DNA from 2 places in the Paenibacillus sp. S02 genome. Region 2 is predicted to be linked to the other one. Evidence: riboswitches for the same ligand, from Rfam matches in the RefSeq annotation. Region 2 holds a riboswitch; the other holds the start of a gene.
What was found. A riboswitch is a leader RNA that binds a small molecule or an ion and turns the genes downstream of it on or off. The one in region 2 is predicted to bind FMN.
Positions count from the first base shown of each region.

Region 1: it holds a riboswitch for FMN, as region 2 does, so the genes downstream of both, KAI36_RS06440 (DMT family transporter) here and ribE (riboflavin synthase) in region 2, are expected to answer to the same signal.

Region 1 covers NZ_CP073682.1:1,481,036-1,484,460, forward strand. Annotated here, with positions in the region: gene KAI36_RS06435 (methyl-accepting chemotaxis protein) at 1-118, opposite strand, end outside; gene KAI36_RS06440 (DMT family transporter) at 361-1,308, opposite strand; FMN riboswitch at 1,481-1,625, opposite strand; gene KAI36_RS06445 (ABC transporter permease) at 1,747-2,442, opposite strand; gene KAI36_RS06450 (ABC transporter ATP-binding protein) at 2,435-3,358, opposite strand.
Region 2 covers NZ_CP073682.1:3,530,649-3,534,073, forward strand. Annotated here, with positions in the region: gene KAI36_RS15630 (segregation and condensation protein A) at 1-83, opposite strand, end outside; gene ribH (6,7-dimethyl-8-ribityllumazine synthase) at 256-720, opposite strand; gene ribB (3,4-dihydroxy-2-butanone-4-phosphate synthase) at 800-1,483, opposite strand; gene ribE (riboflavin synthase) at 1,544-2,209, opposite strand; FMN riboswitch at 2,541-2,714, opposite strand; gene KAI36_RS15650 (IDEAL domain-containing protein) at 2,783-3,250, opposite strand.

The sequences.
Region 1 (3,425 bases), 2.0 Mb from region 2:
TAAGTACGCTCGGAATCAATAACACAGCCAAAAAAGATATTATTAGTCTTGTCTTCATTAAATAAAACTGCTTGAGAAACCTGTTCCACCACGGAACTGTTTGTTTTGTTTTAGTCATAGTTTTTTCTCCTCTGTGTCTGATGGTCACTACATTGTTTTATTCGACATAAATCGACGAATTTTATAGATGTAATCTTTGAGAAACGAGGAATAATGGCGTGTTTTAGACGCTTTTTTTGAAAAATAGGTCTAAAGAACTATATTTTATATGAATACGAATACATAAAAAAAGCCAAATCGGAGATGCAAAAGCATCTTCACGATTTGGCTTGGGTGAGTCATGAAAGGGACATTGAACTGTTAATTTTTTTGCTGACGTGAAATCATAAAGAGCGTAATCCAGATGAGCATAAAACCAGTCAATTGCGCTACAGTGACAATTTGCTGAAATGCGATCCAGTTAATCACGACACCAACCATGGGAAAGCTTAATTCTGCCATCGTAGCATAAGACGCTTTGGTCGTACTTAAGCCTTTGTAATACAGCAATAAGCTAAGAAGACCCGGAAGCAATGCCTGCAATAGCAGATTGATAATCACAGCTGCGCCCGCCCATGTACCGGCAGGCATATTCCATGGCGCATGCTCTACAGAGGTGAGGACAATCAGCAGAGGGAGCGCCACCATGAAGCGGAGGGAGGTTACCGTTTCATATTTCATTGAACGAAGCAAGTAACTTCCCATGACTGTCGAACCGCCCCACAGAACTGCTGCACCGAGTGCAAGCAGACTACCGACCTGGACAAAATCACGAACATGTCCGAAGGGGAGCGACCAACCGAAGGTCAGAAGATACGTCCCAAACAGAGCAACGACAATTAATAATCCAAAATGACGCGGCAACATTTCCTTCAATATAATACGGGCTAGAACAATAGCGACCAGTGGTTGAAGCTTCTGGAGTAAGAGTACAGCATTCAAATCACCATTGCTGAGTGCCATGGTGAAAATTACGCTGGCCAGCGCCGAGCCTCCCCACGAGACGAACAAAATAGCGAAAACTTGACGAAGCCGTACCGCTTTGAGTTCCTCACGATGCTTCCACAACATCGGTGTCAGAGCGAGGAAGAGCAACACATGCTCCATTAGTACAATTTGTGTTGAAGTAAATGACTTTAACAAAATAATACGAAACAGCGGGTCTGCGCCCCACAAGGCCGCTCCAATTGCGACCAGCCAAAAACCGCTTTTCATGTGGGAGCTACGATCAAAACCTTTGGATGTTAGAACAGTAGAAGATTGACTCATACTCAATTAGCTCCTTGCGAATACAGGACCGGTGGCACAAAAACCCCCGTCCATGGCGAAAGGCCATGCAAGACGGGGGTTGATCAAATAAACTTGCCGCTTTATGCAAGTTAAATGAAGTTACTGCAAAACCAATAACGCAGTATTCATCCACTTCGCGGCATGTTGATATTTCGATCTTCTTCCATCCGGACTTTACCGTCGGCTTTGGCATCTCACCAAATCAGTCCGTATCCTGTTGCCAGATACAGAGTCGCGGGCTTAGCTCCATGAGCCATACCGCCGGTTGGGAATTTCACCCTACCCCGAAGATCCTTATTCCGTTTTTAATTTCTCCTATAGGATATACCTGTTTTAGAATGAAGTCCAGTGAAAAATGTGTGTATATCTAACAATGATTTTCATCTGTTTTTTGAAAGCGCTCTACGAAATTACATATTACGAGGTAATATCCTTATACTCAATACGTCGAATCGCCGCATAAGCCACAAGCATTCCCAGTATAGAGAAGCCTATTTGCACGGGGGCAATGGAGCTAAGTGTAGCGCCGTTATTATTGGAGAAAAGCAATGCTACAATCAGGATTGAGGTCACAATGGTGGTGGGTACAGAGTATCTTCGCATCCCCATATACAGCGGAACCAGTCCCATAAAGCTGGCAGCAACGGCATTGATTAGCGTTCGTGCTGATTGTTGGCCCAGTACGGAAAGAGTAAGGTTATCCGGTACAATCAAGACAAACTGGTTGAGCAGATGAATAGCAGCCGTAATGATTATTTCCGATATAATAATAGATAAGAACGTAAACAGCAGCACAACCAAGAGCTTGGCGATCATCAGCTTTTGACGGTGAATCGGATACATGAACAAGATCGTAATCGATTTGGATTTAAATTCTCCGACGATAAAGCGGCATAGCAAAACGGAGGAAAACACAATAAATGTGGCTCTCACAAAATTGTCCATGATATCCAAAAGTTGAGTGTAATGTGTGAATTCGGGTATTCCTTCGCTTTGACTGTCCAGTGCAATAATACAGATCAGCCCAAGAATGCATGCATTGGCGATCAGTGCTGAACGGATATAACCCGCCAGATGAAATTTTTTCAGTTCTAACTGCATCAATTTAAGCATGGAGATTACCTCCGTTTAACAGCCGTAAAAAGTAGTCTTCCAGCGTGCTGCTTTTCTGATGAATGGAATCCACCTCTATATCATTTAAAATGAGCGTCTTCATAATTTGTTTCTGCGGTACATTTGAATCGTAAATACGTATACTCTGTTCATTTAGTACCCTTATATTATTCAGATTCAGATGATGGGAGAGGACGTAGGTCGCTTTTTTACAATCGTTGGTCGTAAATTCGATATATTCCGTATTGGTTTCCCGCACCTGCTCCATCGACACTTCCTCAATTAGCCTTCCGTGATTAATCACGCCTACCGTATCCGCAATCTGCTCTATTTCCGCTAAAATATGACTGGACACGAGCAGAGTCATCCCATATTCCTTGCATAGCATGTGGAATAGTTGGCGGATTTCCTTGATTCCTACTGGGTCCAGACCATTAATGGGTTCATCCAAAATGAGTAGCTCTGGCTTAGTCGCAATAGCGCGGGCAATCCCGAGACGTTGTTTCATTCCTAGCGAAAAATCCTTTACCGGCTTGTCATCCGCATTTCGCAAATTCACTAATTCCAGGGCATCCCGAACAGCCTGCTTATTATAATAGCCCATGTATTCACAATGAAGTTCGAGATTTTGCTGTGCCGTCAGCCTGTCATAAAAAATCGGGTATTCAATAATCGAACCCATCCGTCCGAGCAGATGATACGATTTTGGCGTTAATTTCTCACCGAATAATTCAATTTCACCCGATGTTGGCTTGAGTAAATTCGTAATCATTTTCATCATCGTCGTCTTGCCTGCCCCGTTAGGGCCGAGAAAGCCATAGGTTTCTCCCTTGCGCACATTCATACTGACTCCCGCTACAATTTCGTTGCCCTTCAGGGCCTTGGTCAACTGATGTGTACGTATTACGTAAGTCATGGGTGTTCTCCCTTCGTATACTGCTGATAATTCAAGGATAAAGGGCGAATTGTTCATTTTTCTTTCG
Region 2 (3,425 bases):
TCGATCTCGGCTTTATCAATCAGATGCAACAGTAGATCCAGCGGACCCTCGAATGTTTCCAGCTTGTAGTTTACGACTGTCAATGTGCTTCCCCCTGCCTTACTCCAATCATCATTCAACAATACCTTTCCCTATAGCACTTATGCTCTACGTTATCAATCCCTCTTTCTGTAGTATATACGTCATCGCCTTGCTTAACAATCCAATCCCTTTTCACCTTGCAGTTTATACCGTTCTATTCAGTTATTCATACAATTAAAATTGCTTGCCGAGATTGGCCATTTCAATCGCAGCCAATGCAGAATCCCAACCTTTATTACCAGCCTTCGTACCTGCTCGTTCAATAGCCTGTTCAATGTTTTCTGTCGTCACTACCCCAAAAATAACGGGTACTCCCGTTTTCAGGCTGCTTGCTGCCACACCCTTGGCCACTTCATTGCAGACGATATCATAATGTGAAGTAGAACCACGGATAACCGTACCCAGCGTAATTACGGCATCATATTTGCCGCTTGCAGCCATTTTTTGTGCAATCAGCGAAATTTCAAATGCACCCGGAACCCAGGCTACATCAATTTCATCTTCCTGCGCACCATGTCGTTGAAGGGCGTCAATTGCGCCGCTTAACAGCTTGCTCGTAATAAACTCATTAAATCTGCCCACCACAATACCATATTTTAAACCATTCGATACGAGATTACCTTCTAGAAAACGTGCCATGTTTAATCAACCTCTCTTTGTTTAATTATTTAGGTACTTTGGATAATACTTCAGATTTACTTGGAACCGAGATGTATTTTTACAATGACAAACGACGACGGTAGTCCACCAAATGCTGAATACTGATGAGCTTCAATTGATGTCGCTTGGCGACCACTGCCAGATCAGGCAGGCGGGCCATTGAGCCATCTTCCTTTATAATTTCGCAAATGACCCCAGCAGGCTTGAAGCCACTGAGTCGGGCCAGATCAACAGCCGCTTCAGTGTGACCAGCACGCTGCAAGACACCACCATCGCGAGCAATCAGCGGGAACATGTGACCAGGCTTGCGGAAATCACTTCCTGTGACTGCTTCGTCTGCCAAAGCGCGTACAGTCAAGGAGCGCTCGGCCGCTGAAATACCCGTTGTTGTCTCCATATGATCTACCGATACCGTAAAGGCAGTACCGTGGAAATCTGTATTTTGCTCTACCATAGGATGCAATTCCAAGGCATCGGCTCTTTGTCGTGTGATTGGCACACAGACCAATCCGCGACCTTCTGTAATCATGAAATTAATGACCTCAGGCGACGCTTTTTCAGCCAAAGCGATAAAATCGCCTTCATTTTCGCGCTGTTCATCATCCACTACAATAACGACTTTACCGTTTTTTAAATCCTCCAACGCTTCTTCGATGGAATCCAAACGAATCTCTTCGTCATGCTCCAACTCGCCATGCTCCATGACGTTTGCCAGTGCACTTGTTTGGCTACCTCTATCCATAACACTTTCCTCCTTATGTCTTGTGCCACGAATGCTCCTAAACAGGTTTACCATTCAATTTCAGGCAAAGCCGTGTTTCGCCAAATAGTCCAAACTGAGAGGAGCTTTTTGTACTCTCTCCGCCTCCGCTACACCTCTGTAATTTAAAAGCTGTTCTACATATTTGCCCAAAATATCACATTCGATATTGACGGTATCCCCCTCACGTTTGGCTTGTAAGGCCGTTTCGGATAAAGTGTGGGGAATAATGGATACGGCAAAGGTATCTCCCGTACGCTGTGCGACTGTGAGGCTGATACCATCAATTGTGATTGACCCTTTGAGTAGAATATATTTAAATAATGTTTGATTTTTAGGCTCAACTTCGAACACAACTGCATTCTGGTCTGATGTCACCCCTCGAATCGTTCCCGTCCCGTCCACATGTCCTTGCACGATGTGTCCTCCGAACCTTCCACTCGCCGCCATCGCCCGCTCCAGATTGACTCGGCTGCCGGACCTCAACTCTTTCAGATTAGTGCTGCGAAAGGTTTCCGGCATCACATCAACCTTAAAGTCTTTCGAACCAATCCGTATCGCCGTCAGGCAAACGCCATTCACCGAGACACTGTCTCCTATTTTCAAATCGCCCAACACTACGGAACCCGAAATCCCCAGCACCATCGCTTCACCGCTTTTGGAAATAGTTTGAATGCGACCCACTTCCTCAACTAATCCGGTAAACATGCCTTCACTCCTTTCCACTACATTTCAGTTTATCCCTAATTCATCAGCTATAAGCGCAAAAAACCCCCAGTTCGGATTCAATCCGTCATGGGGGTGATGAGAGTCACATTTGTAGTATACAAGCGCAGTTCATATGCATCTTAAGACGACATGAAATCATAGGTTTGCCAATAGAAAGCATGACTGAGGATACAACCAAATACGCTCAGAACACCCATCAAAAAGAAAGCTTAAGAAAGCTATCGCCCGATGCTATCCTACAACGAAATAAGCCGTACGCACAATTGGGTATGCTAAAAATCGGCACATGTCACGTCATGCACATGCGCTTCGTATCCTTCTCCCATCCAGACTATACTGTCGGTCCCGGATTTGCACCAGGTCCACCTTCTGCTGATCATTCAGCATCCGGGTCACGGACTAAGCCATGCTGTTTCTCACAAAAACGATCCACAAACATGTCATCACCGCCGGTGGGGAATTTCGCCCCGCCCCGAAGGATCTTGCTCTTATTTAATTGAATTAACATTAAACTTGTTACGTATATTAGCACCGACTTCTAAAAAAAGCAAGTTATCTAATAGAAGCGCCTGCTTTGGTTTTGACATATTGGCTGGAGAGTTCTTCAAACCAGGTTTTATCATTCATATGAAGCGCCAAGTCAATCAGATCAGCCAGTTCCTCGACTCCCAACTCTGTTGCATGATCAAAGGTAATTACGGCTGAAGCAACAGGTCCCCGCCCTTCCTCAGAACATGCTTCATAATCCAGTCGTACATCAACATGTCCGTCAATAAACTCGCATTTCAGAAAATAAATAATTTCGCACATTAAAATGGGGCGTACCTGTGTTTCTAACACGCAATCCATCACCTTGGCAGAATAGTGCTGGTTCGTCAGCGTGAATTTGTGTTCTGTCGCTGCTAGCGATGCCCGTCCAAAATCGTCCGTAAACTTTAGTTCTACTGGCTTGATGTTCATAACCTTAGGGATCTGCTTCTTTATAATTTCGATTATTTCAACTGTATTCAGCTTAATCATTACCTGCACCTCATTGCATCTTAAAATTCAGAAGAAAACTTTTTAACGTGCCTCTTATAGGCCTCCACTCCTATATCGGAAATCATTACCTGTTTTTTTATGCTTCAACCCATAAACGACAAAAAAGATTCTTTGCGCAATAAGCGTAAAGAATCTTGATCGAACCACTACAGTA